DNA from 2 places in the Providencia sp. PROV003 genome. Region 1 is predicted to be linked to the other one. Evidence: riboswitches for the same ligand, from Rfam matches in the RefSeq annotation. Region 1 holds a riboswitch; the other holds the start of a gene.

Region 1 (15,794 bases):
CCAGCGGCTTAACGAAAATCGCTGCCTTGAAATTAGTAGTGAAGCCATCGACTCTGTACAATATTTAACAGGGTGCGTAAGAGTTTGCTCTATTTTCCATTCAGGGTAACGTAAAACCGCCCCAATGGAAGAGATTTCCTCAGAATAGGTTTCATCACCGACTGCCCCCTGCTTTTCTAATCGACTATGCAAGACCCTTACCGCCGTTGAATCTTTATATAATTGATTAAAATTCAATACGATATATTGCGTATAGTTTAGCAAAGCTATTAATAAGATAGCAAAAACTGCGGTTGCAATGATTGATTGTATTAATGCAAAGCCTTGCTGTTCTATTTTCACTGGCAAAACCCTTTTTTTGTCACAGGGCAATAGTCTAACCAGCCCTTCGAACGCGGTATAACTTGCTGCTTATTAACATCCAATATAACCCAACGATAAACTTTTATTTCTAAACCAAACTGATAATCACTTTGCCCCGATAAAATAAAATTTGAACCTTTGTAATGTTTTAGGCAAGTTTTCCATTTCCGGTTTGTATTTTGCTGGCAAAACCAAGTTTTATAGTTACGTGAATGGATATCCCACAATAGTGTAGCTCCCCAAGCAAGTGCCGATTCTGCTCGATTAAACCCGCTAAAATACCGAACTTCTTTGCGCCATTCTTCGAAAGCCCGCTCTTGGTAAAAATGCAGTGATTTAATGAGTATCAACCCCATGGTCATTAGCACAACCACCATCACTAAAGCGACACTCCCATTTTGCTGCTTTATTAGCCCCATTATAGATTCCTAAGAAATACAGCAAACTGGTAATTAAATACTTGATTAGGTAACAACCGAGTTTCTACTGCTAAAAACACTTCTAATATTCGCTTGTTTTTCAACAAATTGAACGATAGCCGTTTGACCTTAACAACATTAGGGTCGAACAATGATTGCCAACGAGTTCCATCACAGTTTCTAACATTTCGGTTAGATTCTAATTTCTCACCATTAAAACGATAGCTAAAATAATCAGTCTCTGTCTTTTTTGATTTAATATTTTCCCACTGCCCAGACAGGTCTTGGTCATAAGCAAAAATTATGCACGAGTTATTAATTTTACTCAGGAACTTAGCACTAATTTTTATTGGCTCACCAGTACAATGAGCACTGCTACAGTAACCAATACGCCTGAAGTCTTTTTCCATATTCAGCAAGACCTGCCTAACTTCTCTATCAAGTTGATATTGGAAATAAGCGCGATAAGTTTGCTTAAAAATGGCGGGGATACTATTCATAGCAGCAACACATACAAAGCTACTTATTACTATTGCTATTAACATTTCAATTAATGTAAAACCACCTTGGTTTTTATCTGGTGTTTTATTTCCATCAATGCTAGCCCTGTTTAACATTTGGGTAACCCAACAATATTTTTCTTACTGCAAGCCCTAATCCGCCCTAAGGCCGAAATATAAATAGAAATATCAGTATCTTTATTTCTTAATTCGAAGCTAAACGCGCGGCTTGTACCTTGCTTGCCATATAAATCGACTGAGTGACGACTAGCCCTAATAAGTTCAATTCCTTGATACTTATCCGCTGTTATTTTCCCTATTTCTTGGCGGGTATTCGCATCCTTTACAGATATCCCCCAGCCCTCCTTACCAATCTTGATTGATAACAACTGATGCCTATTTAAGTAAACACCTTCCATCATATGACTATAAATAAACTCAGATAGTTGCCTTGCAGCATCAATTAACCGTTGCTTTTCTAGATGCTGTTTCCACTGATGCATACCAGATAAAGTTGTTAAAGAACAAATAAATAACACTGAGAGGATTTCAATTAAAGTGAACCCATGTTGGGTATGACTTTGCTTCTGTTTCATCGCCTTTTCTTCCATGTTTTATACACAAAGTGGATATTGGCGAAAAAAAACTATATAGCGAGTTAGGTTGATCCATCTTGCGTAGAGCTTCGCAACCTCATATGGAATTCACACAATGTTTAGCCATGTTTGCGAAGCTTTTCGCAAAAAAGTAGTCATGTAGAAATAAACACAAGAAAAAATTTTGATTGCCAGACAAGATTGGATTCAACGAAAGGATAGAAACAACCAAAGGAGGGAAATGTGGTATGCACGAATAAAAACACTAAGGTGACTTTTACTTTCAGGCCACCTTAGCTATCAAACAATTTATTTATTACACAGTGAAAGGGTATTTAATTGCTTCATGGCATTGGTACCCTTCCAAAGTAAAATCATTTGTGGTTACCCAAGTTTCAATATCATCCAATGACTTAATTTGAGGGTTAATGACCAATGAAGGAGACGCAAAAGGTTCACGTTTTAGCTGAACATCTCGCATTAAAGGCAACTGATTTTCGTAAATATGTGCGTTTACAATTTTATGGTAAGCCTTACCTGCTTTATGACCAGTAATACGAGCCATTAATGCAAGTAAAACAAAGCATTGAACTTGATTAAAATTAAGACCAAGCGGAACATCACAACTACGTTGATAGGATGTCAAATAAAGGGTGTCACCTAACAGTGAAAACGTATGAGTGTGCATACAAGGACGCAGGCAACCCATTTCAAATTCGCCGGGGTTATAAAAAGTGATGATTTCCGCGCGGTCATCAATGCCATTTTTTAAATTATTAACGACTTTTTTCAGTTGGTCTAAATACGTACCATCGGGACGTTGCCATGAGCGACCTTGAACACCATATACTCGCCCCATGTCATCTTCCCCTTTACGATGGGGGTTATTTAACCATGCTTGGTTTTCATTGGCATTAGCATTCCAAGTATTGCAACCAATTTCGCGGAATTGAGCTGCATTATCATAACCGCGTAGATACCCAAGGAGCTCAGCAATTGCAGCCTTATAAAAGCTTTTACGAGTCGTAATCAAAGGAAACTGGTTATTGCCAACATCGTATTCAAGGTCAGCATTGATAACCGTTAAGCAGCGAACACCTGTCCGCTCGTTTTCAACCCACTGTCCTTTATCAATAATACGTTGGCATAACTCAAGATACGGCTTCATAGTCACTCTCTTATTCAAAATAACTTAAGTGGCTAGCTAGCCCCCTACCCTTTTCCTTTAATAAAAGAGTCGTTTTAAGGTGTACAGCTAGCCCTTACAATCGGGTTAATTAACTGTTTTTAGGCTCTTTTAATGGCTTGTGTGCTGGGATGTTTTTACCATATTTATAAGCCCATACAATCATCAAAATACCAACAATAATCATTGGGACTGATAGAATTTGCCCCATACTGATCCCACTAAATAACCCTAATTGGGCATCTGGTTGCCTAAAGAACTCAACTATGATCCTAAATGCACCATAACCAATTAAAAATAGCCCGGAAACACTCCCCATTGGGCGAGGTTTACGAACAAATAAATTAAGAATAAGGAATAGGACAATACCTTCTAAGAACATCTCATAGAGCTGAGACGGGTGCCTTGGTAGCACACCATACTGTTCAAGAATAGGTAATAATGACGGGTCTTGGGCTGCAAGTTGAATATCTTCACTGCGCGAATGAGGGAATAAAAATGCCCATGGCGTATCCAGTGTCACTCGTCCCCATAGCTCCCCATTAATAAAGTTACCTATACGGCCCATACCTAAACCAAATGGGATCAATGGAGCAACAAAGTCTGAAACTTGTAAAAAACGGCGGCGTGTACGGTGGGCAAACCACATCATGGCGCATATTACACCAATTAAACCGCCATGGAATGACATCCCGCCATCCCAAACTTTAAACAGATAAAGGGGATCATCAAGAAAAACAGGAAGATTATAAAAGAAAACGTAACCAAGTCGGCCACCGACGAATACACCTACGAACCCAACATAGAGTAAATTTTCAACCTCATTTTTTGTCCATCCACTATTAGGCTTTGCAGCACGTCGCCCAGCCAACCATAGTGCAAAAACAAAACCCACAAGGTACATAAAACCATACCAGTGCAGCGATACTGGCCCAATTGAGAACATAACAGGATCAATTTCCGGAAATGCTAAGTAGCTGTTACTCATCGTTCCCCACTTTTAATAATTAAGCCAATCAGTCATCGGCTATAAAATATTCAATAGACTTCAATTTATTCGAAGCACACGAAAGCATACAATAAAAAGTATAGTAATTTATACTCAAAATTATTTGCTCCCACCTAATTTAAACACTTAATTAAAATAGCGCTCCCTTGGCTTCATAAGCGCCAATAGCAGAGAGGCACTCATCATTGACGTTAGTCCAGACATGATGACTGAATTAAATTCCACCACGTACAAAGCCACCTAAACGATGTTTCTCCATAAACTCACTTGCCTCCTGTCTGATGCTATCACAGGTTTCTGCGGCCAATAGTTTTGGCACTAGCTCAGACATCAAGGCTGGGTCTAGCTGACGGATTAAGTATTTCATACGAGGAACGCTACGCCCGCTCATACTTAAAGAACGATACCCCAGCGCAATCAATATCATGGCACTAAGTGGCTGCCCCGCCATTTCACCGCAAACACATACAGGCAGCTGAATACGTTGACATTCTTCACTCACTTTCGCTAAAAAACGCACAACCGCGGGATGAAGATTATCATATAGTGCCGCCACATGTGTGTTGTTGCGGTCAACAGCAAGTAAATATTGTGTAAAGTCATTGGTACCAATCGAAATAAAATCAACCCGCTTTTTTATTTCTGGTAGTAAAAATAATAGGGAGGGAACTTCCAGCATTACCCCTATTTGCGGCATATTGATAGGTGTTCCTAGCAACAGGCTCACTTCTTCTTTTGCTCTTTTGATCAAGACAATAGCTTCATCAATTTCATTTATACTGGTTACCATCGGCAATAAAATACGCAAATTGCCTGAAAGCGCGTTAGCTCGCAGCATCGCCCTTAATTGGATCAAAAATATTTCTGGCTGGTCTAGCATGATCCGGATCCCTCGCCAACCTAAGCTCGGGTTCTCTTCACTAATTGGCATATAAGGTAACTGTTTATCTGCACCAATATCCAAAGTTCTTAGTACCACAGGCTTTGAGGGAAACAGTTGTAGTACTTCCTTATACAGCTGTTTTTGTTCATCTTCTGAAGGAAACCCATTATGTAGCATAAAAGGAAGTTCAGTACGATATAAGCCAATACCATCAACACCAGTATTAATTTGTTGCTCATAACGGGGGCTTAAACCTGCATTGAGATAAATACAGACCTGTTCACCATCTTTCAGTGTTGCATCTTGCTCAAGGGTGCCTTCCGCCAATCGGCTAATAACATTTTCTTCCTCAATGATTTGCTGATATTCCTGAATAATCAGGTTTTCCGGCTCAATGAATACTTCACCACGATAACCATCTAAAATTAAATGGCGATTGTGCAATAACGAAGGCTCAATATCTGCCCCCATAATCGCAGGTATCCCCATTGCGCGGATCAAAATAGCAGAGTGTGAGTGTGTTGCCCCATCACGCACTATTACACCCATTAGTTGCTCAATCGGTAATTCAGCAAGTACGCTAGCACTGAGTTCATCCGCAACTAAAATAAAACGTTCTGGCCACTGTTCGTTCAGTGTTAATGAGTCATCAAGGTGGAATAATAAACGCTGGCCTAACGCTTTCAGGTCTGCGCCTCGCTCTCTTAAGTACAGATCACGTAAGCGAGAAAATTGCTCGACATAATTTTCAATGACTGTTTTTACGGCCCATTCTGCGGTTGCTTTATCTTCAATAGCTGCAAAGAGATGTTTTTTAAGTTGAGGATCACTTAACAAGTGATTATAAAGATCAAATATTGCAGCGCTTTCTTTTGCAGAGCTAGCCATAAAACGTTTACTAATACGACGGCATTCCGCAGTTGCACTTTCTAAGGCAGTAATAAGGCGCTGTTTTTCCCCTTCAATATCAATAGCACTAGCTTGACTGATACTTTCAAAAGATGGCTGAGAGTTATCTTGCCAACCATAAGCCATTGAAATCCCCTGTGAGACGGGTATGGCTTTAATTCTATTTTGTCGATATTGCCCAAAAACACCTTTTGTTTGAGCTTGCGATAGGATCACCGCGAGTTGCATCGACAACGTCACCATGAAAGATTCTTCAGTTTCGTTAAATAGCCTTTTCTCTCTCTGTTGCACGACGAGAACGCCTAATAGTTGACGCCGATAGACCACAGGTACACCTAAAAAAGCTTTGAGCTGTTCTTCTTTGAGTTGAGGAAGGAATTTATATTGGGGGTGCTCGCGGATATCAGCCAAATTGAGCATTTCAGATTGACGCCCGACAGCGCCAACCACGCCTTCATCAAAACCAAGGCGTATAGCAATCCCGCTAGGTTTTTTTAACCCGCGGGTTGCCATTAAGTAATAACATTGGCGAGGGTGATCAGCTAAGTAAATTGAACAAACATCCGTCCGCATCGCTTTGCAAGTTTCATTCACCAATATTTCTAGTGCATCTGCCAAACTAGTTGCCATAGCAACTTTTTCGACAATGTCACGTAAACGCATCAACATCGGCTACTTTGCCCCACGCCTACGATTATTAAAAACAGGCCGTTGCGGTAATTTTTGTTCCTGTAGAGGCATAACAACTGGCGCAAACTCTTTCATCACACGGCGATAAACTTCCCGCTTGAAAGAAACTACCTGCCTGACAGGATACCAATAACTGACCCATCGCCAGCCATCAAATTCTGGCGATTTACTGCGCTGCACGTTTATATCTGCATCATTGCATTGAAGTTGAAGTAAAAACCAACGCTGTTTCTGCCCGATACAAACAGGTTTTGTATCCCAACGCACCAAACGCTTGGGTAATTTGTAACGTAACCAATTACGGGTAGATGCCAATAACCTGACATCTTTACGCTGTAGCCCGACTTCTTCGTATAACTCACGATACATCGCCTGTTCTGGCGATTCCCCTGGATTGATGCCTCCTTGAGGAAACTGCCAGGAATGCTGACCATAGCGGCGGGCCCATAGAACTTGCCCTTGCCGATTACAAATTACAATTCCTACATTCGGGCGGTAGCCATCATCATCAATCACAGACTACCTCAATAACCAAATTTGAAAGATGCCTAATTGTTTCACACATACCCAAACTGGTAAACCTATATCAATACAGTTTGCAGATATGTCTGAAGTCTCTACAATAGTGAACGTCTCAACGGGGTGCCAAATATGTTTAGGCTGAGAAATAACCCGTAGAACCTGATCCGGTTAATACCGGCGTAGGGATTTGAGCTACCGATATGCATCGGTTTCCCCTCAAATCCTGTGTCACTATCTTTTTAGCGCAGGAAAAAGCATGTTAAAAAACAAAATTATAGCATCAGTTTTTACGCTTAGTGCACTTAGTTTTAGCCAACTCGCTTGGGCCGAAAAACCTACACTCACTGTCTATACCTATGATTCCTTTGCTGCGCAGTGGGGGCCGGGCCCACAGATTAAGAAGAATTTTGAAGCACAGTGTGACTGTGATTTAAAAATAGTCGCATTGGGTGATGGTGTTGCTTTACTCAATCGCCTAAGAATGGAAGGCAAAAAAAGTAAAGCTGACGTCATTTTAGGCTTAGATAACAACTTGTTAGATTCTGCGGAAAAAACAGGTTTATTCGCACCCGCTGACATCAATACCAACGCCTTAAAACTGCCTATTGAATGGGATAGCTCAACCTTTATTCCTTATGATTATGGCTATTTCGCATTCATATACGACACAAATAAAATAAAACAACCACCAACCAGTATGGATGATCTGCTAACTAGCGATAATAATTGGAAAATTATTTACCAAGACCCACGCACCAGTACGCCAGGGCTTGGGTTAATGCTATGGATAGAAAAATTATATGGTGATAAATCTGCCGATGCATGGCAAAAAATGGCGGCTAAAACGTTAACGGTCACTAAAGGCTGGAGTGAAGCTTACGGTTTGTTTTTAAAAGGGGAAGGTGACTTTGTCCTAAGTTATACTTCATCTCCCGGTTATCAAATGCTAAATGATAAAAAAGACAATTATGCAGCGGCATTATTTAGCGAAGGCCACTATATGCAAGTTGAGGTGGCAGCAAGGCTTAAAAACAGCCCTCAACCTGAACTAGCTAAGCAATTCTTACAGTTTATTTTAACACCTGAATTCCAAGATACATTACCAACCACAAACTGGATGTATCCGGTTATTGATACCCCATTACCTGAAGTGTATAACCAATTACCACTCCCTAATAAGGCGCTGCAATTTAGTTCACAAGAAGTTGCCAAACAACGTCAGACATGGACTCGTTTATGGCAAGCCGCCGTCAGTCGTTAATGAATCAGTCCTTACTGCCGGGGGCACTCGCCTCCGGCTTATTAATCACTGTTGCACTTCTTAGTCTTGGTGCACTTTGGTTTTTCGCGCCTGAAGTATCGATTAATGAAATTATTAGCGATAGCTATTTATGGCATGTGATTGGCTTCACCTTCTGGCAGGCTTTTTTATCTGCCGTTCTTTCGGTGACCCCTGCTATTTTTTTGGCTAGAGCCCTTTATCGCCGCCGCTTTGTAGGAAGAACTTTATTCCTACGTTTGTGTGCGATGACTTTAGTATTACCAGTTTTAGTTGCAGTATTTGGTATTTTATCGGTCTATGGGCAAACTGGTTGGTTAGGAAAATTAGCCCAATTATTCGGTATCAACTACCAATTCTCCCCTTATGGCTTAAAAGGCATCCTGTTGGCTCACATATTCTTTAATATGCCCCTAGCTACTCGTATGCTATTACAATCATTAGAAAATATAGCTATTGAGCAGCGGCAAATTGCTGCACAACTTAGGTTTAATGAATGGCGGCAATTTACGATTTTAGAATGGCCTTATTTGCGTCGGCAAATTCTGCCTACTGCAGCCTTAATTTTTATGTTGTGCTTTGCCAGTTTTGCTACAGTTCTTGCCCTCGGCGGTGGCCCCGCTGCCACAACCATTGAACTCGCGATTTACCAAGCACTCAACTACGATTTTGACTTAGGAAGAGCCGCTATTTTAGCGCTTATCCAGCTTTTTTTCTGTGTCGGCCTGATGTTTATTTGCCAAAAAATTAATGGTTTATTTTCAGTTGGTTTTAGTCAACAAGCTCAATGGGTTGACCCAACAGATAATTGGTTTCGCCGTATTCGTGATGCATTGTTTATCATTGCGGCCATGCTATTGCTACTCCCCCCGCTTTTAGCCGTTATTTTAGATGGCTTAAATGGGCAACTTTGGTCTGTTTTACAACAATCAGCGCTTTGGCAAGCCACCAGCACTTCCTTATTCATCGCTCTATGTGCCGGCTTTGTTTGCGTTATATTGACCTTAATGCTGCTATGGAGCAGCCGTGAATTGCGTTTACGTCAAGCCTTACGCCTTGGTCAAGCTATCGAACTGAGTGGGCTAATTATTCTGGCTATGCCAGGGATCGTATTAGCAACAGGCTTCTTCATTTTTTTCAATGAAACGATTGGGTTACCAGAAACACCCTACCCTTTAGTTATTATGACAAATGCCTTACTCGCTATTCCTTACGCATTAAAGGTTCTCGAAAACCCTATGCGGGATATGGCAGAACGTTATAATCCTTTATGCCAGTCATTGGGTCTTTCAGGCATCAACCGCTTTAAAATCATTGAATTAAAAGCATTACGCAAAACTATTGCACAAGCTCTCGCATTCGCTTGTGTTATTTCCATCGGTGATTTCGGTGTTGTCGCCTTATTTGGTAATGAAAACTTCCTTACCCTGCCTTATTACCTGTATCAACAAATTGGTGCTTATCGAACAAATGATGGTGCAGTCACTGCGATGTTACTATTACTGCTCTGTTTTTGCTTATTTAGCTTGCTAGAACGCATTTCAGGAAAACATTATGATTAAACTGACCCAACTGAACTACCAATACGATAACCTAACTATGTTATTTGATTTTTCAGTAAAATCAGGGGAATGCGTCGCTATTATGGGGCCCAGTGGCGCAGGGAAAAGTACGTTATTAAGTTTAATCAGTGGGTTTCAATTTGCTAAAACTGGGGCTATTGAATTAAATGGCGAAAACCATACCTTTACCCCCCCTGCAAAACGCCCTGTTTCCATGTTATTTCAAGAAAATAATTTATTTGCACATTTAACCGTTAGGCAAAATATTGGTTTGGGGCTACACCCTAGCTTGCGGCTTACTCAAGCACAAATGCAACAAGTAGAGCTGATGGCTGATCATGTTAGCCTGCGCGATTGTTTAGATAGATTACCAGCACAGCTTTCCGGAGGGCAGCGTCAGCGTGCTGCCCTTGCCCGTTGCCTTATCCGCAATCAACCAATCTTACTGCTTGATGAGCCCTTTTCTGCTTTAGACCCTGCCCTACGCAGTGAAATGCTCTTGTTGCTTAAATCAGTTTGTGAAGAAAAATCAATCACCTTATTAATGGTTTCACATAATATTGATGATGCGCTACAAATAGCACCACGCTCATTGGTCATTGCTGATGGTGTGATTGCCTACGATGGTACGACTCAACAGTTATTGCAGGGTAAAAGTCCTGCCTCAACCTTACTTAACATCTCGACACGAACTCACAATTAATACTGTATAAATTCACACTATTCGCGTATATTTATAGGATATTTTGTCACGCGAGTAGCTAAATGTCTCAACTTATGACCTCCGCAGAAAAAGGCTTTATTCTTAGCCGCCACTGGCGAGACACCCGTCAAGGTGTCGAGGTCACTTATTGGTTGCTTACCGACACACGCCCTCAAAAAATTACTATTCCTTATCAAAAAGCGATTGGTTTTTTACCCGAATCTAAACTTTCTATTGTAAAGCCTTTGCTAGATAGCCAACCTAATGTCACCTATCGGCGGGTTGAATTGGCCGATTTTCAACGGGAAAAAGTGTATGCCATTTATTGTCATCAATACCGCCAATTACAAAATCTCAGCAAAAATTGCAGTGAATTAGGCGTCGAATTATTAGAAACAGACATTCGCCCTTGTGAACGCTACTTAATGGAGCGCTTTATTACTGCGCCAGTCTGGTTTTCTCAGACTCAACAAGGTGAGTATCAACTTAAACCCTGTGAAGGTTATCGTCCCGCTATCAAAGCAGTATCTCTTGATATAGAAACGAGCCAACATGGTGAGCTATATTCAATCGGCTTATCAGGGTGCAATGACAACGTCGTATTTATGTTAGGCCCAGTTCAAGGGCCAGCGCGAGGGGGGGATCACCGCCTAGTCTATGTGAATAGCCGGCCTCAATTAATTGAGAAACTTAATGAATGGCTGAAACAATACGACCCTGATGCCATTATCGGCTGGAACTTAATCCAATTCGACCTACAAGTTTTACAAAAACATGCTGAGCGTTATGGCATTCCACTATTACTTGGCCGGCAAGGTAAAAAACTCGAATGGCGGGAACATGGTTTTAAACAAGGGGTATTTTTCGCTTCCGCTGAAGGCCGGTTAATTATTGATGGCATTGATGCCTTAAAAGCAGCCACTTGGAGCTTTTCGTCATTTAGCTTAGAATTTGTTGCCCAAGAATTGCTTGGTGAAGGTAAAGCGATTGATACTCCATACGACAGAATGGATGAAATTAACCGCCGCTTCGCCCATGATAAACCCGCTTTGGCTCACTACAATATTCAAGACTGCATTTTAGTGCATCGCATCTTTGCAAAAACAGATTTAATGGCATTCTTGCAAGAACGCTCAACTGTAACAGGCCTTGCCGTGGATAAAATGGGCGGTTCAGTGGCTGCATTCTCTCACCTGTATATTCCACGTTTACACCGCCTTGGTTTTGTTGCTCCAAATTTGATGGAACAAAAATCCCAGCTAAACCCCGGGGGCTTTGTCATGGATTCTCAACCTGGGTTATATGACTCCGTATTAGTTTTGGATTTTAAAAGCCTATACCCTTCAATTATTAGGACTTTTTTAATTGACCCCGCAGGGATGATCGAAGGGTTAGCACACCCAGACCCACAACATTCGGTTCCGGGTTTCCGCCAAGCATGGTTTTCCCGTAAAACACATTGTTTGCCTGATATTGTTAGCCATATTTGGCAAGAACGCGATAAAGCCAAACAAGAACATAACGCTCCGTTATCTCAAGCGCTTAAAATTATTATGAATGCCTTTGCTGGGGTATTGGGCGCAGAAGGTTGCCGTTTCTTCGACCCAAGGCTAACAGCGTCGATTACCATGCGTGGGCATGAAATTATGCGTACCACAAAACGCCTGATTGAGTCCCAAGGTTATCAAGTTATTTATGGTGATACCGACTCCACATTTGTCTGGCTACGTGAGGCTCACAATGAAGAACAAGCGCAAAAAATAGGGTTTGCCTTACGTGATTACGTGAATAACTGGTGGAAAAACCATTTAAGGGATGAGTTGCAATTAAATGGTGTTTTAGAACTGGAATATGAAACCCACTATCGCCGATTCTTAATGCCAACTGTACGTGGTGCGGAAATGGGCAGTAAAAAACGCTATGCGGGGTTGAGTAAAGACACTATGGTATTTAGGGGGCTGGAAACTATCCGCTCTGACTGGACGCCATTAGCCCAGATATTCCAAAAAGAGCTGTACACCCTCATTTTCCATCGTCAGCCATACCATGAGTATATTCGCGAATATATAAAAAACATTCGAACAGGGAAGTATGACGACCGGTTAATTTACCGTAAACGCCTACGGCGCAAACTAACCGATTACCAAAAAAATGTGCCCCCCCATGTTCGAGCAGCCCGCGCTGCGGATGACTATAATTTAAAATTGCAACGCCCTTTACAGTACCAAAATGGTGGCTGGATCAGCTATATCATTACCCAAGCAGGGCCAGAACCCCTCGAAAAAATCACTGCAAAGCCAGATTACGAACACTATATTTTGAAACAAATTAAGCCAATAGCTGATGCCATTCTCCCCTTCTTACAAGATGACTTTGATGCCTTACTCACTGGGCAAATTACACTTTTGTTTTAAAATTTAATATCGCTTTGGTGTTTTTTTAACAGGTGACGATAAGCTCTGGTTGAATTAATATATCGCCCCTTTGATGTATCGCACATCTGACTGCACAAATAATGCGCGATAATCAACGATACTCGTTATAATTCAAATGGTATGCCTTGTGATAAACCCACAACAGCCTTTCCACTTAACGATATGGGTCTATTCACTCACATTGCTGCAATTTGAATTATTAAATGTGTATAATTAATCATCAGGTACTGACTTTTTTTAAAAATAACTCGAACTCTTCCTTGTGTGACTCATAACGGGTTATACCAATAATGAGCGAAGATACCGATAAAAATTGTCTTAAAAAATCTAAAAATAAACTCTCAATTTTATGGAATTAAATTAAATCTATGCCATTTACTCTTGGTCAACGCTGGATCAGCGATACAGAAAGCGAACTTGGATTAGGTGCCGTTGTGGCGATTGATGCCCGTATGGTCACGTTACTTTTCCCTGCAAGTGGAGAAAACCGCCTCTACTCACGCAGCGATGCCCCTATTACCCGAGTAATGTTTAATGAAGGTGATACCATAACTAGCCATGAAGGCTGGCAGCTTCAAGTTGAAAGCATTGAAGAAGACAAGGGATTATTAACTTACATCGGCACTCGCTTAGATACACAAGAAAAAGATGTAAGTCTTAGGGAAGTGTTTCTTGACAGTAAGCTCACGTTTAATAAACCGCAAGACCGCTTATTCGCTGGCCAAATTGACCGTATGGATCGCTTTGCCTTGCGTTATCGTGCGCGTAAATTCCAAAGTGAGCAAGTTAAGCACCAAGCGACAGGGTTACGTGGCATTCGAGCCAGTTTGATCCCACACCAATTACATATCGCAAATGAAGTGGGTAAACGCCACCACCCTCGTGTGTTATTAGCCGATGAAGTTGGCTTAGGAAAAACCATCGAAGCAGGGATGATTATCCACCAGCAATTAATCGCTGGGCGTGCTGAGCGTGTATTAATTATTGTACCAGATAGCTTACAGCACCAATGGTTAGTCGAAATGCTACGCCGCTTTAACCTACGTTTTTCTTTATTTGATGATAGCCGTTATAGCGAAGCACAACACGATAGTGATAACCCATTTGAAACTGAACAACTGGTGCTTTGTTCACTCGATTTCGTGCGTCGCAGTAAGCAACGCTTTGACCAACTCGTTGAAGCTGGCTGGGATATGATGGTTGTTGATGAAGCACACCACTTACAGTGGAGTGAATCAGCCCCTAGTCGTGAATATCAGGTTATTGAAACATTAGCTGAAAATGTTCCTTCTATTCTGCTACTTACCGCCACACCTGAACAACTAGGCCAAGAAAGCCACTTTGCGCGTTTGCGTTTGCTGGACCCTAGTCGTTTCCATGACTATCAAGAATTTATTGCAGAACAAGAAAATTATCGCCCTGTTGCCGATGCCGTTTCATTACTGCTATCTGGTGAAAAACTGACAAACGACCAGCAAAACTTGCTCAATGAATTAATTAAAGAGCAAGACATCGAACCGCTATTAAAAGCGGCAAATGTTGAGAGTGAAGATGGTACGGCTGCGCGCCAAGAGCTAATTAACATGTTAATGGACCGTCATGGGACTAGCCGGCTGCTATTTCGCAATACGCGTAACGGAGTAAAAGGCTTTCCTCGCCGCGAATTGCATTCTTTAAAAATGCCATTGCCAACCCAATACCAAACAGCGATTAAAGTTGCAGGTATTATGGGAGCAAAAAAAGACACCGAAACACGCGCCAAAGAAATGCTTTATCCAGAGCAAATCTACCAAGAATTTGAAGGTGAAAATGCAACTTGGTGGAACTTCGATCCACGCGTTGAATGGTTGATGGGCTTTTTAACCGCTAACCGCCATGAAAAAGTATTAGTAATCTGCGCGAAAGCTGCAACCGCACTTCAATTAGAACAAGTCTTACGCGAACGCGAAGGTATCCGTGCAGCCGTATTCCATGAAGGGTTATCACTATTAGAGCGCGACCGTGCAGCAGCTTACTTTGCTTCCGAAGAAGAAGGCGCACAAGTGTTACTCTGCTCTGAAATTGGTTCTGAAGGCCGCAATTTCCAATTTGCAAACCAATTAGTGATGTTTGATTTACCCTTCAACCCGGACCTATTAGAACAGCGTATCGGCCGCTTAGATAGGATTGGCCAAAACCGTGATATCACCATCAACGTCCCGTATTTAGAAAATACGGCACAATCCGTTCTACTGCGCTGGTATCACGAGGGTTTAGATGCCTTTGAGCATACCTGCCCAACGGGTCGAGCAATTTACGATAAGTACTATCAGCCATTATTACAATTTATGGCCGACCCAACGGTAACCGACGGTTTCGATGAGTTTATCAAAACCTGTCGTGAAGAACATGACAGCTTAAAATTACAATTGGAACAAGGGCGCGACCGTTTACTGGAAATGCATTCCAACGGCGGGGAGTCTGGTAACCAATTGGCTCAAGAAATTGGTGAAGGTGATAATGACACTGAATTAGTCAATTTCTCACTAAACTTATTTGATATCGTTGGAATTAACCAAGAAGATAAGAGTGATAACTTAATTATTCTGACGCCTTCTGACCATATGTTAGTCCCTGATTTCCCTGGCCTTCCTCAAGATGGCTGTACCATTACTTTTGATAGGGAACAGGCACTTTCACGCGAAGATACGCAATTTATCAGTTGGGAGCACCCAATTATCCGTAACGGCTTGGATTTA
Region 2 (15,794 bases), 1.4 Mb from region 1:
TGCTGGTAAACGTGACGAACTGCGTGGTCTGAAAGAAAACGTTATTGTTGGGCGTCTGATCCCTGCAGGTACTGGTTTTGCGTATCACCAAGACCGTATCCGTCGCCGTCATCTGAATGATGTTGTGGAAGCTCCACAAGTGAGTGCAGATGAAGCAACAGCGAACTTAGCTGAACTGTTAAACGCTGGCTTTACTAGCGACAAAAATTAAGACCTATTAGTCTTAGTTTTCTAGAAAAAACCGATGCCTTATGTGCATCGGTTTTTTTATATATAAATTAAATATCAACCGATGGTATTTTTAATTATTCAATTGGTAGCTATATGACTTGCTGTATTATTATTTTGATTTTTATTTATAAATAATAGCGTTAATTAAATTTAATATTGAATGTTAAATTTAACTATAAGCTGAGTTTATAAATTAAGTGATTATTGAGGGAAATAAATTAATAATGTTTATCTCCGATGTGTGACGATAAACTTATAATTTCACTTTTAATTTATTATTAATAAGTTTGAATTATAAAAATATTAATTAATAAACGATAGGATAATCATTTTGAATAAAAATATAGATAATAGTAAAGATAGTATTTTCCCTCCGAATATCCAGACATCCCAAGCATCTATTATGCATAATAAAAATACAGCACAAATAGTGACAGGTAACGGCCCTATTGCTTTAGATTTAGTCGTTATTATTGATACCAGCGGTTCAATGGCTGATGAAGCAGGGGATTTAAGTCAACAGATTGATGCGACGATTGAAGCGGCATCAGCAAAGTGTCCATCCCATCTTAGAGCGACATTTTTAGGCATAGAAGGGAATTGGGCAAACACAAAGTTTGATCAATCTGCCAGCGAATATTTAATCAAGATAGGTGCAAACGAAAGGGAACTACAAGCTAGATTGCCGTTTAAAGAATCTGACGGGCGAGATCACGCTGGAAATAAAGAGGATTTATGTCGCGCGGTTATTGATATTAGTAAACATTTTGATTGGCGCGATGATGCCCGTAGGGCTATCTTTGTATTGGGTGATGAAGGAATGGAAGGGGGCGGCGGAATTCTCACTCGTGCTGCTATCGCCAAAAATAATGAAGCTATATCTGTGGCTCAAGAAAGAGGAATTAAAGTATATACCTACCAAGGTACACCAGACGATAGCCCCACCAATCTAGATCGTTTTCCAACTCTTGCTGATAGAGATAACGTGACGAGAGAGTATGAACGACTCGCCAAAGAAACCGACGGACGTGCGTACATTTACACCACAGGAATTGCGAATTTCTCGTTGGTTTTACAGGAAATACTGTGCGATAGCTTAACCCCACCAGTAAAACCAGATAAAGGTTTATTAAATTGTGATGCGGTGTGTGACAACTTGCCATTAATCATTAATACGGTAAACACATTATCCAATATCATCAATAAAACAATCAACTCTTGTTGCCCAATAGACTCAGATACGAAACATGATGAGCCATGCCAGTGTCAGCATTAATGTTATGTTATTAAAAAATAAAAGCGGGAATATTTTCCCGCTTTGTCATTATTATTGATAAGTTTCGTGATTAATAAAAAATACCTATAATTGCACAGTGGGCAACAAACCCGACCATCAATGGTACAGCAGTACGTTTGACTACATCGAAAGGTTGTAGTTTAGCTCCACTGGAAACCGCAATGATAACCCCTGCAACAGGGGACATACCACGCCCCATATGAGAAGCCTGTTGCATCGGCAGGATCATAGCGATTGGGTTAACGCCCATACTGTGAGCAATTTGTGGGATTAACTCCACGAATGCTAAGAATGGTGCATTACCTGAACCCATAATAATTGCTGCAGCAAGAGTGACTAAGGCAAACACAATTGCCATTGCAAATGGCGGTAAGCCGACTGATTCTGCACCAAGGATAAGTTGGTCTATAGCACCACTGACTTTAATACCATGAGCAAAAACACCAGCCGCAACTAATAACCCGACGACATTACTAAACGCATGGCCCATTCCATTTAAAAAGGTTTGAAAGCCATTACAAACTATTTTGAAATTACGGACTCGTGCAGTTTCAATCACCATACAGATTGCCATAGCAATTAATACGATTGTGACGACATCCAAGTGAATACCATTAAAGAATAAGTTTGAAGTACCAACAGCCATCACGATAGGTAACATAGGAAGAAATGCATAGTATCCGGGTACGGATTTTTTGTTTTCTTCTTTTTCGTGAGACTGTACCGCTTTTCCAATCTCTGGTACAAAGCCTTGTTTACGGTCACAATGGCGCTGCCAAAATATATGTGTAATTCCTACAACAAGGACGGTTGCTAATGCGGCAGGGCCTTGGTAATAAAGTACATATTCAACGACAGACATATCAACAGCTTTTGCGCCACGGATAGCATCAATCGCCGTTGGTGTATAGGCAACACCAAGGGATGTCGCGATAACCCCAGCCGCAGATGCCGGTGATAACCCCAAGCCAATCATGATTGGGAACATGGTACCCATTAACAATACGGCCAAGCCTGTTGCTGATGGAATGGCTAATTGCAAGATACTCGCCAACAAGAAAGAGAAAAATAGTAGTACATAAGGTGAACGCATATTTTTCAGTGGCTTGGTTGCAACACGCACTACCGCTTCATTGGCACCGATATGGTCCATATAGTGCGCAAAGCCCATCAATGCCATGATCATTAAACCGAGATCAGCAGCGCGACTACTGAATAAATCACGCATGACCTCAAATGGGTCGAGCCAAGTTATCCCTGTGGTGGCGACATTTTTAGGGAGGATAGGCCCCCAGCCAAGGGCTAGGGTGAATATCATCAATACTAAACCAGCAATTAATAATACTGGTTCAGCTTTGTATCCCTTCAAAATAAACCGCGCAACCAAAACAACGATAATCAGCACCGTTAGAATTGGGATCATGCTTTAGCTCCTGGTTTGAAGCGCTCAGCAGTAATTTGTACGACTTGTTTTAATACGTCACTTGCAGCATACAGTGATTTTACTGGCAAATATTCATAGATGGAGTGGAAATTATGTGCACCAGTGAAAATATTTGGGCAAGGCAAGCCATTTTGTGACAATGCTGCACCATCATACCCACCACGCATTGGGATCACTTTAGGCGTGATACCACAAGCTTGGTACGCCTCAACGGCGATATCGATCGGGTAGCGGTTTTCACCTTGCAAGCTGTTATAAACGTTAGAATAACGGTCTGATAATTTACAAACAACGCTCTCTTTACCCCATAAACCTTCACAGCTTTCTGCTAATTTTTTTAAGAAAGCCATACGGGTGCGGTAACCTTCTTCTGTAAAATCACGCACATCCATTTTTAGGACAGTACGTGCGCTGTTACCTGACATTTGTTTTACCCAATAATAACCTTCACGGCCATCGGTATATTCAGGTGCTTCACCGCCTGGTAACATAGCAATAAACTTCTGCGCCATTAATAGTGAATTGATTAATTTACCTTTTGCAGACATTGGGTGTGCTGATTTACCGGTAAAGATAATTTCGGCATCGCCAGCGTTCCAATTTTCATACACTAATTCACCTATCCCGCAGCAGTCTAATGTATAAGCAAAATCCGCCCCAAATTCTTGCACATCAAAAGCTTTAGCGCCGCGGAGCCCCTGTTCTTCATCTGGAACAAAGCCAATTTTGATGGTGCCATGTTTGATTTCTGGGTTTTGTTTGAAATATTGCAGCATATCCATGATAGAGGCTATTGCCGCTTTATCATCAGCGCCTAATAGGCTGGTTCCATCGGTGACGATGATGTCATCACCAATGTAATTCACCAGTTCAGGGAACTCACTCTTACGTAGATAAATATTGAGTTCTTTATTCATGCATAGGTCTTCGCCAGTGTATGGCAAAATCTGTGCTTTAGTGTCATTGGTTTGTTCTGCACTGGTGTCTAAGTGGCCGAAGAAAGCGACTGTTGGGACATCATAATCAAGGTTGGAAGGTAAAGTGGCGGTAACAATAGCCGTATCTCGCAATTTAATATCTTCAACGCCAAGAGCCTCTAACTCTTGAACAAGTTGTTTCGCTAGAACGCGCTGTCCTTCTGAAGATGGCATGATCCCAGCTGCGCCCTTTTCCCTGTCAGTGGTGGTGTTAATTTTTGTATAAGAAATAAACCGATCAACAATATTCATTCTTTTAATTCTCCGATATTTTATCGAATGTGTTTTACATTAGTTTTTTCTGCGGTTGTAATTTGATTTCACAACATCATTCTTTTATCACGAAGAAAGAGGTTTTGAATATCAGACCTGTTCATTTTTTTTAAGAAATGCTAGTTACAATATAAATTTGATAATTAATAGTGGCTTTATTTGCGTAATGAATTAAAATGAGATACTTTATTTCACCCTCATGTTTTATTGTTAATGTATTGATATTAAAGCGTAATAACTATCCTTCTATTGTATGTTATATTTAACAAACTATTTCCTATTCACTTATCTTAAATATATTAATAAAGACATCCTTCTTAATGAATAAAAATATTTTAAATAATATAGTTAATTTTATATGTTAATTTTACAATATATAAATACAACTTTAAGTAGATATTAATTCTAATTTATAACAATAATTAAGTACAAAAAGCTAATTCTTTACATCGTGAACGTCTTTTTATATTGAGATTATTTTTATAATAATCATACATTTAAGTGTTATTACTTAATTTTCGTTTTCGAAAAAAAACGAAGATTATAGAAGATGTAATCTAAAAAGGAGTATCTTGTTTTTATATGTGATTATAAAAATACGTGAAGGTGGTTTGATTTATACTATGGTAAATTTATCGATAACCTAATAATGAATAAATAAAATTGATTAATTAATATAAAGAGACCATAAAATTCAATATATAGATTAAAATGTATTTTAATGGTACTTGCGCTATTTTTTTGTCATGATGCAAATAGATAACATTGAAAATACTTAAGTAGATAGAACAAAAATTAAATATTACTACGCTGTAGTACGCTAAGTAAGATAAAGCAAGGAACCAATATGCAATATTCCCTCATTAAAAAAAATAATATTATTTCTGGTTTTCAATGGTTCTTTTTTATTTTTTGTAACACGGTCGTTATTCCCCCTACATTACAATCCGCTTTCCATTTATCGTCACAGACCACATTTGTGATCACGCAATATGCTTTTCTCTTAACGGCATTAGCCTGTCTACTTCAAACTTTTTTAGGTCATAAACGCGCTGTAATGGAAGGTCCTACAGGGTTATGGTGGGCAACTATTTTAACGGTGACATTATCAGAATCTATGCAAGGAACAGCGCTTGAGACGGTGGGGTGGAGCTTAGCTATTGGTATTTTTTTGTCTGGCTTACTGACTGTTTTAATTGGTCTAAGTGGGGTAGGTGGTTGGCTAGCTAAATTATTTAAACCTGGGGTACTTGTAGTATTTATGTTTTTACTTGGGGCCCAGTTAGTCACTATTTTCTTAAAAGGGATGCTAGGTTTACCTTTTGGTGTAGCAGGGGACAGTGTTACAGTTAATTACCCAGTTTTCTTTCTGGCATTAGCAGTACTTATTTTTGTTATTGGGGTGATTATTTATTTGCCTCCGAATATCAGTAAGTATGCACTATTAATGGGGACCATTATTGGTTGGGTTACATATAGCGGGCTATTTGGTAATACAGTGTCATCAGTTTCTTCTGCCCAATGGATGTTATTTCCATTAGGAAAATCTGATCAAATCAGTATCAGTATTGTACTCACAGCTATTTTGGCTGGAATATTAAATACGTCAAACACGTTTGGGGCTATGCGGGGGACGGATGTGTTTTATCCTCATTCATTACCGACTAAGTCCTTATATCGCCGAAGTTTTATTATGTCGGGTTTGGTCACTATGTTGTCGGCCCCGATAGGGGTAGTGCCTTATTCTCCTTTTGTTTCCTCCATTGGGTTAATTACGCAAACCAAAGACAGTTCACGGCTCTCTTTTTGTATCGGTAGTCTGATCTTATTTTGTGTTGGTGGGGTTGCCATATTAACGCAGTTTTTTCGTTCATTACCGCTTGCTATCGGAAGTGCGGTCATGTTAGCGACTTATCTACCTTTACTTTTTTCGTCGTTTTCATTTCTCGCAGATATAAAACTGAACGCACGCAACATCTATCGTCTTGCCTTACCTATTTTTATTGGCATATTTTTAATGTCAGCGCCCGCAGCTGTACTGGATTCCTTACCCATTATGTTCAGCTCTCTGTTAGGAAATGGTTTATTAATGGGGATCATATTGGCATTGGTTTTAGAAAATACGATTAACTGGGATAAAATTGCTTAGGAATAAAAACAAAATTAATCAGTATTAATGGGATGCTTTCCATTAATACTGATGATACTTAGCGTCCTAAATAACCATCCCAATCTTTCCAAACAGGTTGTAACCCTGCTTTAACAAGTACGTCTGCGACTTGTGCTGCACTGCGATTATCATTTGGCGAAAATTGTTCCAATTCTTCTTTGGTATCCGCATATCCACCCGGCTGGGTTTTCGAGCCAGCACTTATGTTATTAATTGCGAGAGGCACAACATGGTCACGGAAGTAGGGGGATTCACGTGTAGAAAGTGATAGCTCTACATTGGGCGCAAGGATGCGAAAGGCGCAGATAAGCTGGACGAGTTCCGCTTCATTCATAATCGATGCTGGGACTACTCCCCCCGCACAAGGGCGTAAGCGTGGAAATGAGATAGAATAGCGGCTCTGCCAGTAATATTGTTGTAAATACAGTAGATGCTCAGCCACCATATAACAGTCAGTACGCCAACTATTTGATAAACCAATCAAAGCGCCCAAGCCAATTTTATCGATACCCGCTTCCCCTAAGCGCTCAGGTGTTGCTAAACGCCAGTGAAAATCCTGTTTTTTACCTTTTAGGTGATGTAATTGGTAGGTCGGTTCATGGTAGGTTTCTTGGTAGACCATTACCCCGTCAAGCCCCAATGATTTCAATTCCTTATATTCGTCAGTGTGCAATGGCTGTACTTCCATCATTAACGAGCTAAAGTATTGGCGAATAATTGGGAGTGTATGACGAAAATAATCCATTCCGACTTTATTTTGGTGCTCACCTGTGACTAATAATAAGCTATCAAAGCCAATTTTACGGATGGTTTCGCATTCATTAATTATCTCATTATCATTTAAGGTTTTACGCTTTATTTTATTACTCATTGAAAAACCACAATAAGTACAGTCATTTGCACATAAATTCGATAAATAAAGTGGGACGTAAAACCCAACTGCATGGCCGAAGCGTTGACGAGTCAGCATTTGTGCTCTTTGCGCCATCGTTTCAATGAAAGGCTGCGCAGCAGGCGATAGCAATGCCATAAAGTCGTCGAGTGTGAGCACATCATTGGCTAAAGCCCGTTCCACATCATGAGACGTTTTGCTGTTAATACGCAGTGTAATATCATCCCAATTCAGTGTTTCTAAGCGTTCTTTGAAACTCGGGATCATGATAATGCTCCCAAGAAACTGGTTAATGGGCTAGATGCTTGAGCCTGTTGTTGAGGCGCAGCTAACCCGCTTTGGTAAGCAAGTTCAGCGGCTTCGACGGCGAGCTTGAAGGCTTTTGCCATTAAGACCGGCTGTTTAGCGACAGCAATTGCCGTATTGACTAAGACCGCGTCGGCCCCCATTTCGATAGCTTCTGCCGCATGGCTGGGAGCACCAATCCCTGCATCTACTACAACAGGCACAGTAGCTTGTTCGATAATAATGCGTAACATTTCTTTCGTAGCTAAGCCTTTATTGGTGCCAATAGGTGCACCTAGCGGCATAACTGCAGCACAACCGACTTCTTCAAGGCGTCGGCAAAGTACGGGATCTGCACTGCAATAAGGTAGAACGACGAAGCCTTCTTTAACTAATTGTTCTGCGGCCAATAAGGTCTCAATTGGGTCTGGTAGCAAATAACGCATATCAGGGTGAATTTCGAGTTTAACCCAGTTAGTGCCTAATGCTTCACGGGCGAGTTGTGCGGCAAAAATGGCTTCCTGTGCGTTTTTTGCTCCAGAGGTATTGGGTAATAGTTTTACGCCAAGTTCTTGAAGTGGCTGTAAGATACCATCATTTTTTCCACGTAAATCAATACGTTTCATTGCCATAGTCACTAATTGGCTCCCTGAGGCTTGAATAGCATCTTGCATCAGGCTCGCGCTGGCAAATTTGCCTGTTCCAGTAAACAGACGTGATTGAAAAGTAAAATCTGCAATTTTTAACATCATTAGCCCCCAGCGATAGCTTGAAATAACAAGATATTGTCTTGGTCATTGATGACATGAGAATCCCACTGACTTTTAGGAATAATCACTTGGTTAATGGCAAGTGCGGTTCCTGTTGTTTGTCGTTGAAGAGCGGCAAACAATTGATTGACAGTAAGCGGTGCATCAAAATCCATGGGTTGGTCGTTAATTATGATATGCATATTTCCTCCCTACAGATTGGGCATTGCGAGGATGGAGAGAGTTGCAATGTGTTCCAGAGCTGCTGCTTGCCATCGAATAACCGCAACTTACCGCTCAAAGAGGAAGGAAGGCCGACAAGGAGTTTTATGGCTTCTAATGCTTGTAATGTGCCAATAACACCGACGACAGGGCCTAGGACACCGGCGGTGCGGCAGTTACGTTCCGGTTCGCTTTGTTCAGGGTAGAGGCATGCATAACAGCCTGAACGAAATGGCGGTTCGAGCACCATCAGTTGCCCACCAAACCCAACAGCACTACCACTAACGAGAGGAGTACTTGTCATAACACAGGCGGCATTGACTGCATGGCGGGTCGCCATATTGTCACAACAATCAAGGACAAGATCGACTTGCTCAGCTAATGGAATTAAGCTTTTAACATCAAGTTGTTGGGCTATGACATGTGTTTTTACCAGCGGATTGAGCTGGTTGAGTCTATTGGCTGCTAACTGAGCTTTTGATAGCGAAATATCGTCACTATCGTATAAAACCTGCCTTTGTAAATTAGATACATGTAAGTCATCATGGTCGGCTAGCCATAGTTCCCCTACACCAGCCCCAGTTAAATAGAGAGAGGCAGGTGAACCTAATCCCCCTAATCCAACAATCAGCACTTTGCTATTTTTGAGCTTTTGCTGACCTTCAGGGCTGATATCTTCGAGTAAGAGCTGGCGGCTGTAACGCATAAATTCTTGGTCACTCAACATGATAGATCCTTTCGAGTTATCATCATGGAGAAATTACGAGAAATCGCAATAACTCCATGATTATCAAGTATTAATATAAACGCTTGTTTTCAACTAAATCTAACAGTGTCTGTGTTGCGGCTAACCAATCGTCAGCCAGCGTAATTGCGCTCACGAGGGCAACACTACCGACGCCGGTTGCAAGCACTGCAGGAACTCTGTCGATAGAAATTCCCCCGATTGCGACGGTTGGGTAGTCAGGTGTTGCAGCAACCATTTGCCTTAATGTTTCCAATCCTTGAGGGGAAGATGGCATCTCTTTGGTCTGTGTTGGAAATATATGTCCCATCGCAATATAGGAAGGGCGCACTGATTTTGCGATGGTGAGTTCATGTTCATCATGGGTTGAAATGCCTAATCGAAGGCCTGCTTGATGAATTGCCAATAAGTCCGTGGTTTCTAAGTCTTCTTGGCCTAAGTGTACGCCGTAGGCTCCTAATTCAACGGCTAATTGCCAGTAATCATTGATAAATAACCGGGCGTTATGCTTTTTCCCTAAGGCAATTGCTTGTTGAATATCATCGCGTACTTCTTCATCAGTTTTATCCTTGATGCGCAATTGGATGGTGGAAACACCTGCATTGAGCAGGCGTTCAATCCATTCAACCGAATCGACAACAGGATAAAGCCCGAGGTATTTTTCGGTAGCTGGAAAAGGTGTACTAGGAATAGTGACAGCGCTAGGCGATTTTTTCATTATTAGTCACCTCTGCATTGACGATTTCAGCACCATGGTAAAGCTCACTGCCATGTGCGCGAAATGCTTCGGACATTTGTTCCATGCCAGCTTCTTTTTTAGCGGCATAGTCGCGGACCTCTTGGGAAATCTTCATTGAGCAGAATTTCGGCCCACACATTGAACAGAAATGCGCAATTTTTCCAGATGCTTGTGGCAAGGTTTCATCGTGGTATTTGCGTGCGGTTTCAGGGTCAAGTGCTAAATTGAATTGGTCTTCCCAACGGAATTCGAAACGCGCTTTAGACATGGCGTTATCTCGAATTTGTGCTCCGGGATGGCCTTTGGCAAGGTCAGCGGCATGGGCGGCAATTTTATAGGTGATTAGCCCTTGTTTTACATCGTCTTTATTAGGCAACCCTAAGTGTTCTTTAGGTGTTACATAACAAAGCATCGCACAGCCAAACCAGCCGATCATTGCTGCACCAATACCCGAGGTAAAGTGGTCGTAACCCGGAGCTATATCTGTCGTGAGTGGTCCTAAGGTATAGAATGGGGCTTCGTGACAATGTTCCAATTCTTCCGTCATGTTGCGGCGGATCATTTGCATCGGGACGTGACCTGGGCCTTCGATCATTACTTGGACGTCATATTCCCATGCAATTTTGGTCAGCTCGCCAAGGGTATGAAGTTCAGCAAATTGTGCTTCGTCGTTCGCATCTTGGATTGATCCTGGACGTAAGCCATCGCCTAATGACAAGGAAACGTCATAAGCGGCACAAATTTCACAGATTTCGCGGAAGTTTTCGTATAGGAAGTTTTCTTGGTGATGAGATAAGCACCATTTTGCCATGATAGAGCCACCGCGAGAGACAATTCCCGTAAGGCGTTTAGCCGTCATTGGTACATAACGTAGTAGCACTCCCGCATGGATGGTAAAGTAGTCAACACCTTGTTCGGCTTGCTCTAGCAGGGTATCGCGGAACATTTCCCAAGTTAGGTTTTCAGCTACACCATTTACTTTTTCGAGCGCTTGATAAATAGGAACCGTCCCGATAGGCACAGGGCTATTGCGTAAAATCCATTCGCGAGTTTCGTGAATATAACGCCCAGTTGATAGGTCCATAACGGTATCAGCCCCCCAGCGGGTTGACCAAATCAGTTTTTCCACCTCTTCTTCGATAGATGAAGTCACGGATGAGTTACCGATATTCGCATTCACTTTAACTAAGAAGTTGCGACCGATTATCATGGGTTCAGATTCTGGGTGGTTAATATTCGCAGGAATAATTGCTCGACCAGCCGCCACTTCTTGGCGGACAAACTCAGGTGTAATATTTTCGGGCAAATTTGCCCCAAAAGCCTGTCCAGGGTGTTGTTGTAATAACACTTCGCCGCGAATACGTTCGCGGCCCATATTTTCACGAATAGCAATAAACTCCATTTCTGGGGTAATTATCCCTTTGCGCGCATAATGTAATTGGGTTACACATTTATTATTTTGCGCTTTTAATGGTTTAGGGCGGTTGTTAAAGCGGAGATGATCAAGGCCTGCATCTGCTAAGCGTTGTTGTGTGAAGTCTGAGCTTAAGCTTTCTACGGTAATGGTATCTGCTCGTTCGTTTATCCAAGGGGCTCGAATTTTTTTTAAGCCTATGTGGACATTTAACTCAGAAGCTGGGTCGCCGTATGGGCCAGAAGTGTCATAGATAGGAACAGGTTCGTTATCTTCAAATTGTGGGTTGTCTTTATCACCCCCAATTAAAGTTTGAGAGAGTTGAATTTCTCTCATAGGGACTTGGATATCTTCTCTAGAACCTTGTAAATAAATGCGTTTAGAGTTAGGGAATGATACGCCAGAAACTGTATTAATAAAGTTTTCTGCTGCATCTCTTTGAGCTTTACGTGTACGTGCCGGTGCCGCTTGTGGCGATAAGTCTGCAGTAGGGATGACGTTTTGTTGTGTATTATTGGACATAGCAATTTCCTGACATTGTCTCGGCTATCACAGTTTTGTGTAGCGGGTTTATCGAAAGAAAGTTGCTTGTCAGGAGTTCGGAGGAGTAATAAAAAGATATTGCGGCTAATTTATCACCTTACAAGGCAGTGATAATTGCGCTAAATGATTACTCTTGTTCCCTTCGCGGGTATTAACCCGATCAGGTTCCGCGGATCCCGAATTAACGGTCTCAGCCTGATGTTTTCACATACTAGGCACTCCGACAAGAATTAATCAGTATAAGCCTTCCTCGTCATTCTTCAAGCGATAAGTGCGTTGGCTGCACTCGGCTATCCAAGTCACATGCTGATGTATGCTCCTTGGAATACCCTCGCTTGCCGCCTGCTTCTTACTTGAATAATTTAGAGGAAGTGGATAGTGATTAGTTTAGAGGAACCAAGTCTAAAGTAAGTGGTCAGTTATAATTAATATGTTGTTCAAGGGCAGCCAATATTTGTTGCTTATCTATTTCTAGCTCACCATAAGGTGCGTAGTATTGTTCTGCGCCTTGATGAGTAAATAATGTTGCTTTTGGCGTATCCGTAATAAATACCCCACAGGATTCAAGCCAGCCCGGTGATTGCTTAAGTTGCTCTGGCGTGAGTCGAAACTCATCGTTTTTGAATATTAAATACATATTGACTTGCCTATCCCCCAAATGTTGGAACACTGATGTCGTACTAATATGTTTTTCGACTGATAATTTTTGGCAAAAGTCTTGGATTAATAAGGTTTGTTCCTGCCAGTCAACTTTTGCGCTATCCATTTCAATGCATAGCGTTGGTAAAAACCAATCCACCCATTTATATTTTTCATTGTCAGAGGGCAATGTTTTTTGCTGTAACAGCGGTAACTTCACATCATGCGGAATAAATTGAAAATGAGGGGTATTTTCGTCACTACTACACTCTAGCGAATTTTGTACTAAGAGATCTTTTATTTGACCAAAATGAGTCAGGTATTCCACCATAGGAATAAAATACTTAGCTTCATTTAAAAAATTATTGCCCTGACGTATTTGGGATTCTTGCTTGTATACCTGATCATTATAGGTTTGCAGGTCAAGGATAGGCTGTTTATTAAAGTATAAGGCACAATCATCACGCGTTTTACTCTGTAATAACGTGTTTTTCTGTTGCTGTTCTTGTGCTCTATGGATTGTAAAATCAGGGGTTATAACTTTCTGACCAAGAAAATAAGGTTTGGTTGGCTGTTGTTCAATAAATGGTTGGCCATTTAGCTCAATCTTTTTTAATTGTGACTGTTGATCACGAAAGTAAAAACGAACAATGGTATCTAGCTGAGTACATTTATCAGTATAGCTTTGGCATGTATTATCTATTCCCCATTGGTCGAACAGGCGCTGTTTTGGCGATTGAAACACTTTTTCAGCAAAGCGTAAGCTTGCTTGGTCGCCGAGTAACGATATCATATAGGGGGACATCTCTGTCGATTTATGGCTCCCCGCTAATGGATGTGTCATTTTTTCTATACTACTCGAACTGCTTCCGGGTACAGCATCTAATTGAATATATTCACTAGAAGGTCTCTCAATGGAGAGTCTAGCCGTGTATGGCTGGGTATTATCTGGGGGAAGACTTGTAAACTGGGCAATCATCGTACGGTAATCATGGTTCATCATATTAATGTATTTCCTATATTACATCATTGGGTCGGCTGAGGGCTTGACTTGCATTAGCCATCCGAGAGCATGTCGTTGAGTAAGCGGTGACTGGCAAAATGTTGTAATAAAGGGCGCTGTTGGGCTTCAATTTTATGGAATAGCGCTTGGTTGTTACGTTGAAGCTCAGAGTCTGATTTTAAATCTTCAATCATATAATAAGTAAATAATGCTAATACCTGATGAGTCTCAGGGTATGTCGCTCGTTTATCAAACTGGCTGATATATTCTTCCGCTAGTGCCGCTCGGCTTTCATATAAGGCAATTTGTTTTGGCTCGGTATTGGATATCGTCAGGGATTGAACCACATCTTGGTAAAACTGCTGAATATCTTTGGCCAACTGAATAATATGTTGATTCGCTATTAAGTGATCGGCGGGATCGTGAAACGTTATATTAGGTAGGTCACGTAGGAGCGGTTTTGTAAAAGCTTCTTTAGTGCGCTCTCTTAGCTGTGTTCTTGCGGGAAACGCTTTATTTTCAGAACAGTCAGGTTTCAGTTCTGCATTTTGGTCGTAATTCATTAGCAAAGGGACTATCGCGAGAACCGTTTTTTGTTGCTCAGTTAATGGGTGGTCAAGTTTCAGTTTGGGAATTTTATCTAATACTTCGGGTAAATTATCATAGGTTGACACTTGTTTATTAAATAATGATTGATTAGTGACTTGTATGCCTTGTTCACTGAATTTAGCAACAGTAATGTTATCTAAAGGGACGAAATGCTGATGTTGAATGCTTTGTTTGACTTGTGCGTTTAAGGTCTCTTTCTCCTCCCTTAACTTGTCAATAAATTCGTTGGGGTCAGTATCAATGAATCCACCTAATACAAAGCGTTGTAGTGATGTCAGGTGTGGTGCACTCGCAAGCTCTTGTATTGAAAGAAAAGGTTGGCAGCGTTCTGTACCATGAAATGTCATCAATTCAGCATCTCGTGATTGGGTTTCATTTTGACCGCTAGCAGAACGGTGGTGGACAATCATTTCAGTGCGAATGCCAGTTTCAATCGGTGTTGTATTATTGGGGTTGCGAATAACAGTATAGTGCGCACCTGGAACATGGCTAAACTCATGCTGTAGGTTGTCCATTGTTGGGAATTTGGTGGCGGCTTCGTTTTTCGTAAAGCGGATTGTACTTTCTGTATCATATGGAAATGCGGCTAAGCATTGTTCGGTATTTGCTTCAAGGCTATTTGCAGTGCGCGTGGTGATCAGCTTAAATTCAGCAGCATAATTACTATTATCAAAGTGATACATCCACTCGCGGTATTTGCCATCGTCTTTACTTGCAGGGTTGAACATAAAACGAAAGTTAGAAACGGCAGGAATATCACCTAACTGATAGGCTGCTTTGAATATTTGAAGTGGGGTTAATTTAGCATTAAGGCAGCGGGGGTCTGTAATGGCGGTTTTGATGTTTTGGGTAGCAAAGTCGAGTTTTTTGTAGTCATCCTTACAGACGGCATGTTCCTTCATTTTTTCGTCATAGAATTCCTTGAATAGGGCATAGCTTTTCTTATCAACTTCACAAGCAGACACGCCATACATCCCCCATTCTTTGGCCATTATATTCAGCTCACCTTTTACCTCATCATCAATGAGCGAGAGTAAAGCGGCTCGGAGTTGTGCGGTATCAGTTGATCTTGTGAGTTGTTGGTATTGGTTTTTTTCAACTTGACTTAATTCAGAGATAGCTTTGAATCTATTGGGCTGTGTAATAACAGTATTATATTGGCTAAGAATTAATTTCGTGAAATTTGGGTTTGTAGTTAAGCTTGAATTACCCGTTAAATTAATACCTTGAATTAATTCTGAAAGGTTAACGTGAACCATCCTGTTTGCTAGAAGAGAACCATTTTTTTTTAAGGTATCTAATATTGATGGGGCTGTTTGATGAAACTGGATTTCACGGTTTTTCAATGAAACTAATTGATAAGCCGTATTTGTATGGTTATCAATAAAAAAATTCTTAATACCATCATCAGTATCTGCCTGCGCTAATGTAATAATATAGTCAGTATTGGCATGTAGTAAGTGAGTGTTGTTAATATTTGGCATTTTGTCCTCAATGGGTATTGTGAATAGGAGGACATTGTCTATTAGCGGAAAAGCTATTTCTTTCGAAAAGGCAGAACA

The links. Region 1 has a riboswitch for thiamine pyrophosphate ahead of thiB (thiamine ABC transporter substrate binding subunit). Riboswitches for the same ligand answer to the same signal wherever they lie in the genome.
Positions count from the first base shown of each region.
Region 2: another riboswitch for thiamine pyrophosphate. It lies ahead of thiC (phosphomethylpyrimidine synthase ThiC); the one in region 1 lies ahead of thiB (thiamine ABC transporter substrate binding subunit).

Region 1 covers NZ_CP096369.1:1,699,702-1,715,495, reverse strand. Annotated here, with positions in the region: gene M1F14_RS07890 (prepilin-type N-terminal cleavage/methylation domain-containing protein) at 1-342, opposite strand, end outside; gene M1F14_RS07885 (DUF2509 family protein) at 339-782, opposite strand; gene M1F14_RS07880 (prepilin peptidase-dependent protein) at 782-1,399, opposite strand; gene M1F14_RS07875 (prepilin-type N-terminal cleavage/methylation domain-containing protein) at 1,393-1,878, opposite strand; gene M1F14_RS07870 (thymidylate synthase) at 2,195-3,046, opposite strand; gene lgt (prolipoprotein diacylglyceryl transferase) at 3,156-4,052, opposite strand; gene ptsP (phosphoenolpyruvate--protein phosphotransferase) at 4,288-6,534, opposite strand; gene rppH (RNA pyrophosphohydrolase) at 6,538-7,071, opposite strand; TPP riboswitch at 7,184-7,281, shown strand; gene thiB (thiamine ABC transporter substrate binding subunit) at 7,334-8,338, shown strand; gene thiP (thiamine/thiamine pyrophosphate ABC transporter permease ThiP) at 8,314-9,918, shown strand; gene thiQ (thiamine ABC transporter ATP-binding protein ThiQ) at 9,911-10,621, shown strand; gene M1F14_RS07835 (DNA polymerase II) at 10,684-13,035, shown strand; gene rapA (RNA polymerase-associated protein RapA) at 13,425-15,794, shown strand, end outside.
Region 2 covers NZ_CP096369.1:299,487-315,280, reverse strand. Annotated here, with positions in the region: gene rpoC (DNA-directed RNA polymerase subunit beta') at 1-211, shown strand, start outside; gene M1F14_RS01290 (hypothetical protein) at 635-1,507, shown strand; gene dcuC (C4-dicarboxylate transporter DcuC) at 1,578-2,951, opposite strand; gene pepT (peptidase T) at 2,948-4,201, opposite strand; gene M1F14_RS01275 (uracil/xanthine transporter) at 5,070-6,371, shown strand; gene thiH (2-iminoacetate synthase ThiH) at 6,430-7,551, opposite strand; gene M1F14_RS01265 (thiazole synthase) at 7,548-8,318, opposite strand; gene thiS (sulfur carrier protein ThiS) at 8,321-8,521, opposite strand; gene M1F14_RS01255 (HesA/MoeB/ThiF family protein) at 8,509-9,267, opposite strand; gene thiE (thiamine phosphate synthase) at 9,338-10,003, opposite strand; gene thiC (phosphomethylpyrimidine synthase ThiC) at 9,987-11,960, opposite strand; TPP riboswitch at 12,102-12,214, opposite strand; gene M1F14_RS01240 (hypothetical protein) at 12,397-13,623, opposite strand; gene M1F14_RS01235 (hypothetical protein) at 13,677-15,716, opposite strand.